Linked DNA regions of Cecembia calidifontis. The protein of the gene in region 1 interacts with the protein of each later gene in a pairwise test. Links are inferred from orthologs where the notes say so. Each region holds a gene or a part of one and is shown on either strand. Other genes may lie near its edges.

What was found.
Region 2: the proteins of BC751_RS01430 (region 1) and groL interact in binary tests that used the Escherichia coli proteins (3 or more experiments, as listed by UniProt). The link is inferred for Cecembia calidifontis from one-to-one orthologs.

Annotation. Positions count from the first base shown.
Region 1 is NZ_SGXG01000001.1:323,310-329,785, forward strand. What follows is about bases 1,503-4,210. They hold BC751_RS01430 (nucleotide exchange factor GrpE), read left to right. Parts: upstream 1,503-2,430; coding sequence 2,431-2,991; downstream 2,992-4,210. Other genes in these bases: obgE (GTPase ObgE), read left to right, coding at 1,503-2,359; dnaJ (molecular chaperone DnaJ), read left to right, coding at 3,001-4,107; BC751_RS01440 (hypothetical protein), read left to right, coding at 4,183-4,210. Outside these bases: BC751_RS01420 (IS1380 family transposase), read right to left, coding at 1-1,221; more of obgE, read left to right, coding at 1,364-1,502; more of BC751_RS01440, read left to right, coding at 4,211-5,070; BC751_RS01445 (ABC transporter ATP-binding protein), read left to right, coding at 5,111-6,013; BC751_RS01450 (ABC transporter permease), read left to right, coding at 6,006-6,476. UniProt on the Escherichia coli protein: Participates actively in the response to hyperosmotic and heat shock by preventing the aggregation of stress-denatured proteins, in association with DnaK and GrpE. It is the nucleotide exchange factor for DnaK and may function as a thermosensor.
Region 2 is NZ_SGXG01000001.1:4,157,185-4,163,925, forward strand. Bases 2,342-5,314 are described here. They hold groL (chaperonin GroEL), read left to right. Parts: upstream 2,342-3,000; coding sequence 3,001-4,629; downstream 4,630-5,314. Other genes in these bases: BC751_RS17875 (hypothetical protein), read right to left, coding at 2,342-2,461; BC751_RS17880 (co-chaperone GroES), read left to right, coding at 2,680-2,958; BC751_RS17890 (response regulator), read left to right, coding at 4,820-5,194; corA (magnesium/cobalt transporter CorA), read left to right, coding at 5,191-5,314. In the rest of the region: LPS assembly lipoprotein LptE, read left to right, coding at 1-320; BC751_RS17865 (hypothetical protein), read left to right, coding at 358-1,311; preprotein translocase subunit SecG, read left to right, coding at 1,315-1,686; more of BC751_RS17875, read right to left, coding at 1,754-2,341; more of corA, read left to right, coding at 5,315-6,201; proB (glutamate 5-kinase), read left to right, coding at 6,296-6,741.

The DNA.
Region 1 (6,476 bases):
GATAAATCTGAAGATAAACTTCTTGAGCCTGTCGGTAGGCTTAAGCCAATCAACTTTTCTGGAATACTCTCCAATGATATAGGTGTAAAAATTGGCATACATAGCCGTCATAAGCATAAAGGAGGTATTCTCTGCAAGGAACGAACAGGGCAACTTAGACCAGCCAAAGTCATTGTTGAGTACATCAAACAAGCGTTCGCTTGCACCCCGGGCGTTATAAAACCTTACAACAGCTTCATTGGACGATGTATGTTCATTGGTCAGAATAGCCCTGTAAGTAAATGCATCTCCACTAAACACATCTGCCTGCCCGTCTTTACGCCTGATTCTGGTAATGACCAGCCTGTAAGACCTGTCTTTACCGAAAGGTTTGTAGTCGGATAGGTCAGTAACTTCCATTTCCTGTACACCCAAACGTATTTTCTGCCACTTCTCAGGGGCTATACTTCCAAGGATATTATCCAGTTTGGCACATCTGTTTGCCCGTATATAAAAGCTTTCGGTATGTGCTTCCAGTGTGCGGAGAACTTCTTCCTGATAGGATGCTGAATCGGCTCTGAACCTTCCGATACGGATATTTTCATTGGTAAGCTGCCCAAACATGCGTGTAAGTGTATCAGCCTGCAAATATTTGGCCTGACTGTTGCCATTTCTGCCCTCTACGTACACAGGAATGGCCTGTGAAAATTCAGGATGTGCTATGGAAGCTACACCTGGCTGATATCCATAGACGTGTTTATATGTCTTTTTTGAATCGTACTTTTCAGTTGGAATGACGGTGTTGTCATAATCGAGGTCGTAAACAACACCTGACTTGAGTAATCCGGTCTTACAAGCTGATTTTAACAACAAGCTGTTGAGTTTTCCATTGATATTAAATTCATGGCTTACTCCACTGGACGGATTTATAAAGAGTTCTGTATCAACAGCAAGCTCTTTGATACCTCTCAGAATTGTATCGGCACTGCATACTGAAAATGAAGGGACCTGTTCAAGTGCGTCTCTCAAGTGAACATTGATATCTTCAGTACAGTCGCCACCATTAAAGAAAATAGCCATATGATTGGCGAAAATGTCACTGTATGAAAACCCTCCCCTTAAGGCTCTAACCCCCAATTGATTATCAATGAGTTCTGGGAGACCAGAATTTTTGAAAGAGTTAAAAACAAAATTAAAACCTCCGAAAGGTGTGATTTTTTCTGTCGAATTCGTAATTTTCATACCGCTTATCAAGGATGTGTGGTAACACCTAAATAAGTGAAAAAAAAACGAGCCGGAAAAGCCTGAATTGAATAAATTCAGCCACTTTTTCGGCTTTTTTTAAATCCGCCCTGCGGATTTAAGGTATTAAAATTCTAAAACGGTGGCAGAAAGCAATTTCATTGATTACGTAAAATTTTGCTCAAGATCAGGGGCTGGGGGTGCAGGCTCAGTACATTTCCGAAGGGAAAAACATGTCCCGAAAGGTGGCCCGGACGGTGGTGATGGAGGAAGGGGCGGCCACATCATTTTGCGTGGCAATGCCCAACTTTGGACCCTATTACACCTTAAATATAAGAAACATGTAATTGCAGAAGATGGCAAAGGCGGAGAAGGAGGAAGAAGAAAGGGACGTGACGGAAAAGATGTTGTTTTGGAAGTACCTTTGGGCACGGTTGCCAAAGATGCAGAAACAGGGGAAGTCAGATTTGAAATCACCGAAGATGGACAAGAAGTAATTTTGACACCTGGGGGAAGAGGTGGTTTAGGGAACGATCATTTTAAAACCTCCACCAATCAGGCGCCACATTTCGCCCAGCCCGGTGAGCCAGGTATTGAAGAATGGATCATTCTCGAACTCAAATTGCTTGCAGACGTGGGTTTGGTAGGTTTCCCAAATGCGGGCAAATCCACTTTACTTTCCAGTATTTCTGCCGCCAAACCTGAAATCGGAGATTATCCATTTACCACTTTAGTTCCCAATCTGGGTGTTATCCCATACAGGGATGGTAAATCCTTTGTCATGGCCGACATTCCGGGGATTATCGAAGGAGCATCTGAAGGCAGGGGGCTTGGTCTGAGGTTCTTGAGACACATCGAAAGAAACTCTATTCTTCTTTTTATGATACCAGCTGATGCTGACAGTATCTCAGGCCAATACAAAATCTTGTTTGGAGAACTTCAAAAATACAACCCTGAACTGTTGGATAAGAAACGGCTCCTGGCGATTACTAAATCAGATATGCTGGATGAAGAATTAATGGAACAAATGAAATCAGAAATCCCAAAAGACCTTCCATCGGTTTTCATTTCATCCGTGACGGGATACAACTTAGACAGGCTAAAAGACATGCTTTGGCAGGCCATCAATATGCCATAAAGTGCCAGTTTGTCAGTAAATCTGTAGTGGCAAATTAATTGATAAAGGATTCATGTAAAATTTTGAGAAAGATGAGTGAGAAAGAAACCATAAAAGATGAGCCAACCGCTTCCCAGGAACAGGAGCTTACAGAAAATGTGAAGGAGCAAGAAACCAATGCTTCACCAGAAGCAGATCAATCCAAAGAAGAAAAGCTTCAACTGGAAGTGGAAGACCTCAAGGACAAATACCTAAGACTTTACTCTGAATTTGAAAATTATAGAAGGAGAACTTCCAAAGAACGTTTGGATCTGATCAAAACAGCTTCTGAGGACCTTATCAAAGAGATTCTCCCGATATTGGATGATTTTGAGCGTGCATTTAAGGCCAGTGAAAAAGAAGATGATGCCGCCAAAGTCAGGGAAGGACATGAGCTGGTTTTCCATAAACTGGTAAAAACTTTGGAAAACAAAGGGGTAAAGGTAATGGAAAATCTGATCGGTAATCCATTTGATGCGGATACGCAGGAAGCAATCACCCAAATCCCTGCTCCTACCGAAGACATGAAGGGCAAGGTTATAGATGTAGTGGAGAAAGGATATACTCTAGGAGAAAAAGTAATCCGATTTGCAAAGGTAGTAACAGGATCTTAATCACGAATTATGGCAAAAAGAGATTATTATGAGGTATTGGGAGTCTCCAAAAGCGCAAGCCCGGAGGAGATAAAAAAGGCCTACAGAAAGCTGGCCATCCAATACCATCCCGATAAAAACCCTGACAATCCGGAAGCTGAGGAAAAATTCAAGGAGGCAGCAGAAGCCTATGAAGTCCTGAGCAATCCTGAAAAACGTCAGCGATATGACCAATTCGGCCATCAGGGGCTTGGTGGTAATGGCGGCTTCGGAGCCGGCGGCATGAATATGGAAGACATATTCTCCCAATTTGGAGATATCTTTGGAGGAGGAGGGTTTGAATCCTTCTTTGGTGGCGGAAGAAGCGGCAGAAGGACAAAAAAAGGCACTAACCTCAGGGTAAAACTCAAATTGAACCTTAGGGAAATTGCCAATGGCGTGGAAAAGAAAATCAAGGTCAAGCGCCAGGTGCTCGCAGACGGTGTTACATTCAAAACATGTAGTACCTGTCAAGGTTCAGGTCAGATCAAAAAAGTGGTCAATACCATGCTTGGCCAGATGGTTTCAGCAAGCACTTGCCATGTTTGTGGTGGCAATGGTCAGATCGTGGACAAAAAGCCCGCTGAAGCAGATGCCAGGGGATTGATCCTCAAAGAGGAAGTCATTACTATTAATATTCCGGCCGGTGTAGCTGACGGCATGCAGCTGAGCATGTCCGGCAAAGGAAACGAAACTGCCGGAGGTATCCCGGGAGATCTGCTGATCGTAATTGAAGAAATTGAGGGCGATATACTTCACAGAGATGGCAACAATGTAGTCTATGACTTATATATAAGCTTTATAGATGCGGCTCTTGGTGCACAAATCGAGGTTCCAACCATCGATGGAAAAGTTAAGATAAAAATCGAACCAGGAACACAAAGCGGAAAAATCTTAAGACTGAAAGGCAAAGGTATCAGGGATATCAATGGATACAGCAGAGGAGACCAACTCATCCATGTGAATGTTTGGACGCCAAAACAACTCAGCAAAGAGGAAAGACAAATCCTTGAAGGCCTGAGAAATTCCGAGAATTTCAAACCTTCCCCTGACTCAGGGGAAAAGAGTTTTTTCGATAAGATGAAAGAATTCTTCTAAAGTCTAAGCCGGTTTTTTGACCGGCTTTTTTTATACCTTTAAAACCTTTTATTTTGGTAGTCGTAACTTAACCGTATGCAGGTAAGATTATACTTGGTATTATGTTTCTTATTAGGGATCTACACCCTTGCTAAAGCCCAGATTACCAAAGAGTTTAAGGCAGAACAGAAGGAAGGATTCAATCTGGTCCAGTTGGACTTTAATGTCTATAAGGGAATTTCTGAAATCAAGCGGCACAAAGATGAAAGTCCTGTCTTGGTTTCCTGCCAATTGGCCAAGGTAAACATACTTCCTTCTTTTAGCCATGAAATAAAGAATAATGTACTCAATACCTCCTTGGTACACAGGAATGTAGAATCCGAAAATCTTGGCAAAAGCCTATCCTATAAACTTTTTTCGAGCAGCAATGATGATTTTGACCATACCTGGAAAGTGGGCCTAAACTCCCATTACTTATATGCGTTGAATTTTCATTTTGGAATAGGGAAAGCCATTTTTGACCTTTCCCACTTACCGATATCCAACTGCATCATCAAATCGGCAAGTGCAGATATCAAACTGGATTACAGTCAGAAAATGGCCAACTCTGTCAAAATGGACACCATGATGGTCAGCATCAACATGGGGTCCTTGGAGGCCAATCACCTCAATTTGACCAATGCGAAAAAAATGATTTTCGAAGCCAACTATGGGACATTGAATCTTACTGTTTCAGAAAAAATGTCTGAACCTTGTCAGATAAATGCAACTGTTGGCGCAGGCAAAGTTGATTTCCATCTACAGGATGACAGTCAGCCTCTCATCGTTAAAATTAAATCAACTGCGATGAGCCGAACCCATATCCCAAAGCATTTTAGGGAAATTGCACCCAAGACTTATGTGAATAAGGCATACAATGAAAAAGCGACAAACCTGATGAAACTGACCATAGATGTTTCAGTGGGTTCTGTCACTATTAAATAATTACTGAACTTTTTACTATTTTTAGCCAAAACCTACAGCCTTGTATATTCTAGAAATACAACATCTCAACAAGTCATACGGAAATACCAAAGCCCTTCATGAGATTGACCTGCTCATACCCAAAGGAATGATTTTTGGCATTCTTGGGCCAAATGGTGCCGGAAAGACCTCCTTGATCCGGATCATTAATCAGATTATAGACAAAGATTCAGGAAAAATATTCTTCAAGGGAGAACCATTGCAGAGAAAACATATCAGCCAGATAGGATATCTTCCTGAAGAAAGAGGTCTGTACAAAAAAATGAATGTGTGGGATCAACTGGTCTACTTTGCCAGACTGAAAGGCCTCTCTGCCCACGAAGCCAACACCAAAGTCAACCATTGGCTGGAAAAACTGGAAATTGCCCATTGGAAGCAAAAAAGAATAGATGACCTTTCTAAAGGTATGGCCCAGAAGATTCAGTTTATCTCTGCCGTCATCCATGGACCAGAACTGATTATTCTGGACGAGCCTTTTTCAGGTTTTGATCCGGTCAATGCAGAAGTCATCAAAAATGAAATCCTTGAACTGAGAGCAAGAGGTGCTACTCTCCTACTTTCCACCCATAGAATGGAATCCGTGGAGCAGTTGTGTGATGAAATCGCCATGTTCAACAAATCTGAAAAAATTCTCTCCGGGAGGCTTTCGGACATTAAAAACCAATTCCGGAAAAATGAATTTGAAATCAGCATTCAGGTCACAAATGAAGAAGCCATTCCAAATTCCTGGAAATTGCGGGCTGAGGGGCCTGAAAAAACCTATATAGCTGGTTTAGACCAAAAAACCACCAATGAGCTGCTGGAGACAGCCATGGAAATAGGTCAGGTCAAGGGTTTTAAGGAAATACTCCCCACCATGGAACAAATATTTATCCAACAAGTAAAAAACCACAGCAATGGATAAGGTCTGGCTTGTTATCAAAAGAGAATACCTGTCCCGGGTACAAAAAAAGTCATTTCTTCTGGCCACGATTCTCACCCCGCTGATATTCCCTGCGATCATGGGTTTATTCCTTTGGATCGCCTTCGATGATATGGAAAGGCCCACACTGAGTATTATTGAGGTGGTGGATGAAAACAACCTGTTTTTTGTCGAAAGCTCGGAACAATATGCCTTTTCTTTTTCCAATACCCCATTGGAAGAGGCCAAGCGGATGGTAAGAGAAGGAGAAAGGTTTGGACTTTTATACATACCGGTCCTTGATCTCACAAAACCAAGTGGAATCACCTTTTACAGTGAAAAAACGCCCAGCATGGGACTTATTTCTTTCATCGAGGGCAGTCTCAAAAGGAGAATTGAAGAACAGCGTATGTACAAGGCGGGATTAGATCCCGAAATTCTTTCAGCTTACCGAACCAAAGTCAAT
Region 2 (6,741 bases), 3.8 Mb from region 1 along the record:
AATTGGAATTGGTAAGGAATAACGGGGATCTTCAATTTGCCGGTTCGATCACCCGATATACCATTACTCCGCAAGCCACCGTAAGTACAAGAGACCCCAACCTTCCCGACAGAGCGGGACAAATGAGGTTAAGCATTACTGTGGAAGTAGAATATACCAATACGGTAAAAGAAGAGGAAAGCCTGAAAAGGAGCTTTTCTTTCTTCGAAGATTATGACCCAAGGACCACTTCTATTTTGCAGGTGGAAAGTGTTTTGATTGAGCGGATTTTCGATAGTATCATCCAGGATATTTTCACCGCCACAGTGGCCAATTGGTAAAAATTAGTAAATTGAGCAAAAAACAAAATCTAAAACAGTGAATCCGATACAGCTTCTTGGAATCATTCAACGTGCACATCATTTGGACAAAGATGATGTAACGGAACTGCTCAAGCTGCATGAGACCTTCCCCTATTTCCAGATTCCAAAAGTTTTATTGGCAAAATTTGAGTACAAGAAGGCAGGAAGAAGTGAAAATGAAATCCTTCCGTGGGCTGCCATCACCTCCCCTGATAGGGCTTGGCTAAAAAAACTTATTGAAACAGATCAGCTTTTTGAAGAACAAAGCCCAGCCCTTTCCAAACGACTACAGGAACTGGAGGAAAAGAAAAAAATTGAAGAAGGCAAAAATTTTATAGATGACTTAGAAGGTCACCTGATTCCGGAAACAAAAAAAAGTACAACTACCAAAGATCTTACCGCTACCCTAAAAAAACTAGGGGAAGACCTTGCCCAAAGTAAATTGAAGGCGCTGGAAAAGCTTGACGGACTGAGTAAAAAAACCGAATCCAAAGTTGAACCTACTGAAAGCCCTTCACCAGTCCCGCAGGTAGAAAGTGTAAAAGAAGTTTCAGAGGAATTAAAAGTGGAGGCCAAAACCGGCGAAACCAACAATGAGGTTACCACAAAACCAAAAAGAAGAAACCATCACAAAGATGAACTGATCGAATCGATCAGGAAAAAAGAGAAAAAAGAAATACTTGATAAAAAGAAGCTGGAGCAAATTGATATCATCAAAGCATTCAGCAAAAAAGAAATTAAACTGGCCACCCTCAAAGAAATTGAGGATATTCAGAAGCAAGACGACCTTTCTGAAAAGAGCACCAAGCTCAATCCATCTCTAATCACAGAATCCTATGCACGGATTTTGACTAAGCAGGGAAAAAAAGAAAGGGCAAAAGAAATTTATAAGAAATTAATGGTGAAGTTTCCGGATAAAAACACTTATTTTGCGGACCTGATCAAAGAATTGGAAGAAATTAAAGATTAAAATATGTTTACCTTACTCATCAGTATCATTATCGTATTGGCTGTTCTGTTGGTCTTGGTTATCCTGGCTCAGGATTCCAAAGGAGGCGTTGGTGCAGCATTTGGGGGCAGTGCGTCCCAAATAATGGGTGTTACCAAAACAGGAAATATCCTTGAAAAATCTACTTGGATTCTATCCATCGCTATTTTGGTTTTGTCCCTGACTTCCGCTGCATTCTACAGCAAAGATAACAGCGGTGATTTCACTTCCCCAAACATTGAAAATGCCAAAAAGCAGATTATCAATCCTACATTTGGAGACGTTGAAAGCCTCCTTCCTTCCAGCAGTGAGGATACCGCTCAGGAAGAGGGAGAAAACAATCCTGAAAACGAATAAAAACTATTCTTCTCCCAAAAAAGAGGCTGTCCCTAATTTTTGGACAGCCTCTTTTTTTTCTCAATTACTAATCCACCGTTTTCAACAATAACCTTTTGCTGATAGGCAAAAAGCTCTCATGCAAAGGAATAACATGCGGACTGTTGATCCTATAGGTCGCGGGATTAGGAAGCTCTTTATAGGTTTTAATAAGGTCAAGTTTTATCTGTTCAAAGGTCTGAGTGATACTTTTTCTTACCTTATGGACAAGCTGCATCATGATACCCTTGAAAGAGTCCAGGCTTGTTTGAAAAAGGTTCACTTTGTACCTGTAAACATAGATATCTTTGCTTTTTTCAAATGAAAGAAGCGCATAACCTTCCTTCTGATAGATGGGGGAAAGCCCAACAGGTTCTATGGACATTTCCTGTTCAAGAAAATCATAAATACCTCTCCCTTCTTCAATAGCCTTTTTGATCTGAGGAAGGGAATAGTTTACAATTTCCTCCAATTGTTGCATGAGATCGTCATCAAAAACCAAAGGCTTATACTTTAATTTCATTTCCTGAAAATCCGGCCCTTGAAGCATTTTTGGAAAGGAAGACTTGAGTTGTTCCCTATTTTCGGAAAAGGTTTTTAGCTTGGAATAATGTTGGATCAATTCCGCCAAAGGGGGATAGAGTTTAACTTCCTTGAATTGTGACTCCACATGCTGGAGATAGGCCAAAAGGACGTATTTCTTATATTCAAAATCAATCCATCCTTCAGTAATCCAATTTTCTGACAAGGTTTTCATAGGTACATACTTTGGCAAAAATTTAACAAAAACTGACAAAAGAAAAAAGGAGTGGGGAAAAATTGACAGTAGGACAATTTTGAAAAGCAAAGACTGACACAAAACTGACAATTTTTTACGCCTTTATGTCATGTTTAAATCTGCCATCAAATTTGGCACAGGAAATGATTATTAGGGAGTGTAACATTTTAGAACTAACCTTTAAAAGTTTAATAATTATGTCAAAAGTTAACATCCAACCTCTTGCGGACAGAGTTCTGGTAGAACCTGCTGCAGCTGAAGAGAAAACTGCCTCCGGACTTTACATCCCGGATACTGCAAAAGAAAAGCCTCAAAGAGGAACTGTAGTAGCAGTAGGAACTGGCAAAAAAGATGAACCATTGACTGTAAAAGTAGGTGACACTGTACTTTATGGCAAATATGCCGGTACAGAACTTTCTGTAGATGGTCATGACTACTTGATCATGAGAGAGTCTGACATCTTCGCAATTCTCTAATCATCTATCAAAAACAATCAAAAACTTAAAAGAACAAAAAAAATGGCTAAAGAATTATTTTTCGATACCAACGCAAGAGACAGATTGAAAAAAGGTGTGGATGCTCTTGCTGACGCAGTTAAAGTTACCTTGGGTCCAAAAGGTAGAAACGTAATCATTGACAAAAAATTTGGTGCTCCTACCATTACCAAAGATGGTGTTTCCGTAGCAAAAGAAATCGAATTGGCTGAGCCAATTGAAAATATGGGCGCCCAGTTGGTAAAAGAAGTAGCTTCCAAAACAGCTGACAATGCAGGTGACGGTACTACCACTGCTACTGTTTTGACTCAGGCCATCTTCAATGCAGGCATCAAAAACGTAGCTGCTGGTGCAAACCCAATGGATCTAAAGAGAGGTATTGACAAGGCGGTTGCGGCAGTGGTAGCCCAGTTGAAAGCCAATTCCAAAGCCATCTCGACCTCCAAAGAAATCCAGCAAGTGGCTACTGTTTCTGCCAACAACGACGAAGAGATCGGTAAGATGATTGCTGATGCCATGGACAAAGTGGGCAAAGACGGTGTAATCACAGTGGAAGAAGCAAAAGGTACCGAAACCGAAGTGAGAACTGTAGAAGGTATGCAGTTTGACAGAGGTTACCTTTCTCCATACTTTGTGACCAACACAGAGAAAATGGAAGCTGAATTGGATAGACCTTATATCCTGATCTACGACAAGAAGATTTCTTCAATGAAGGAACTGCTTCCTATCCTTGAGCCAGTAGCTCAGTCCGGCAAACCATTACTGATCATCGCTGAAGATGTGGATGGTGAGGCGTTGGCTACCTTGGTAGTAAACAAAATCAGAGGTGCCTTGAAAGTAGCTGCTGTTAAAGCTCCTGGCTTCGGTGACAGAAGAAAAGCAATGTTGGAAGATATTGCCATTCTTACCGGTGGTACAGTAATCTCTGAAGAAAGAGGTTATAAATTGGAGAATGCTACTGTAGATTACTTAGGTACTGCAGAAAAAGTTAACATCGACAAAGACAATACCACCATTGTCAATGGTGCGGGTGAGTCCAGTCATATTCAGGCAAGAATTGCTGAAATCAAATCTCAAATTGAAAAAACAACCTCTGACTATGACAGAGAAAAGCTTCAGGAAAGATTGGCCAAATTGTCAGGCGGGGTAGCCATCCTGTACATAGGCGCAGCTACTGAAGTAGAAATGAAAGAGAAAAAAGATAGAGTAGATGATGCCCTACATGCTACCAGAGCTGCTGTACAAGAAGGTGTAGTAGTAGGTGGTGGTGTTGCTTTGGTAAGAGCATCTTCTGCCTTGGATAATCTCAAAGGTGACAACGATGACCAAGATACAGGTATCAATATCGTAAGACAGGCTATCGAGGCACCATTGAGAACTATTGTTGAAAACGCCGGAGGTGAAGGTTCTGTAGTGGTTAACAAAATCAAAGAAAACAAAGGGAACTTTGGTTACAATGCCCGTACAGACGTATACGAAGACTTATTTGAGGCCGGTGTAATCGACCCAACTAAAGTGACAAGATTGGCCTTGGAAAACGCAGCATCCATTGCAGCCCTTCTGTTGACTACCGAATGTGTGGTAGCTGACGTGAAAGAAGATACTCCAGCTATGCCACCTATGGGCGGCGGAGGAATGGGCGGAATGATGTAATCTCAAGACCATCCAGATAAATAAAGGGAGCGATTTGCTCCCTTTTTAATTTTAAAAGATGACAAACCTACTAATTCAGTAGATTTTTTGAAGAAATCAATATCATATGGATACCATCCTGACGTTAATTCCATATATTTGATATTGGATTCAAAAAAATTTCGCTTTTCTTTTTGTGAAACCATTGCCCATGGCTATTTATCAGTCCATTATTCTTGTAGATGATGACCCTGTCAATAACTTAATCAACAAGAGGTTGATAAGCAAATTGCATATAGCCGATCAAGTAGAAGAATTTTTGGAAGCAGAGAATGCCTTGGACCGCATCAAAGATTTCAGCAAAGACAGCAAAATATTAATCTTATTGGATATCAATATGCCTGTAATGAACGGTTGGGATTTTTTGAATTTTTATATGGAAAAATTTCAGGATCGTAATGATAAGATTGTAGTACTCTCAAGCTCAATCGATTTTCAGGACAGACAAAAGGCGCTCTCATACAATATCGTGGAAGCATTTTTGGAAAAACCCCTCACCATTGAGAAAATGAAAAGCATTCTATGACGGATTTATCTCCAATAAATGATAACCCTATTAGTTTAGAATTGATCTGCTTCGGCGAGGGTCATTTTGAAAAACACCACATTACCGATTTAAGCCAAATCCCCCCATTTTTGGAACAGGAACATAAGTTTTGGCTCAACGTCACCTCTCTGAACAACTTAGATCTTCTGAATGAGATCAAAGTTATTTTTGATATTCACAGCATGGCATTGGAAGATATCCTCAACACCCAAGAAAGGCCAAAAGTGGAGGTTTTCGATCATTTTATACTTATTGTGGTCAAAATGCTATACACCAGAACAGAAATTGTTGATCTGGAGACTGAACAAATCAGTATAGTTATTGGAAAAAACTATGTGATCTCCTTTCAGGAAAACAAGTATGATGTTTTTGACGGCATTAGATCCAGACTGGAGAATCCATCCGGAAAAATCCGAAAGCATGGAACAGATTACTTTGCCTATACGCTTCTGGATGCAATTGTAGATGAATACTACGCCATTTTGGAGAAAATTACCGATCAAATTGAGGTCCTTGAAGAAAAAATCATCAATGAAGACAAAAAAATAAGACTTGGGGAAATTTACACCCAAAGGAAATCCATCCAGCTTCTCAAAAAAGTAATTTGGCCCACAAGAGAATTGCTTTCTACCCTCAAAAAGACTGAATCCTTTCTTATCAAAAGGAGAACCCTGCCTTTCATCAATGACATATATGAGCAATCTGTTCAAATCATGGATAACCTGGAGATGCAAAGAGAGTCTATCACTACACTTGTCGAAATCTTCATGACTAACATATCCCTGAGACAAAATGATGTGATGAAGACACTAACCATTATTGCTACGATTTTTATACCCTTAACTTTTTTGGCGGGGGTCTATGGGATGAATTTTGAATACATGCCGGAATTGAAATGGAAATATGGCTATTGGTTTACTTGGATCATATTTCTTGGTATTTCGATCATAATGGTCTTTTACTTTAAGAGGAAAAGGTGGTTCTAAACACCACATTTTTTTGAACCCATTAAATACAGGTAATTTTAGCGTTTTTTCAACAGAAAGGTTAATTTTGTTAAATTTTAACAATCAAACAGCAATTCCTTTGCAAACCTGCGTCATAAAAATCGGATCCAATGTGATCACTCAAGAGTCTGGAATGCCTGATTTTTTAAGGATAAAGTCGCTTTGCGTGCAGGTTGCCTCATTAAAAAATAAAGGAATAAGGGTAATTTTGGTCACATCAGGAGCAGTTGCCTTTGGAAGAAAAAACTTAAAATTACCGGAAAAGACCAATCCAGTACTCAAAAAGCAAATTTGGGCAGCCAATGGGCAAATTGCCCTGATTAACACCTATCAAAACCTGTTTGCTGATTTAGGCTTTGCCATTGCCCAGATTTTAGTCACTAAAGAGGATTTCAGGGACAGAAAGCATTACCTCAACATGAAAAATTGTATAGAGGGATTGCTTTCTCAGGGAATAATTCCTGTAATCAATGAAAATGATACAGTGGCTATCACAGAATTGATGTTTACTGACAATGA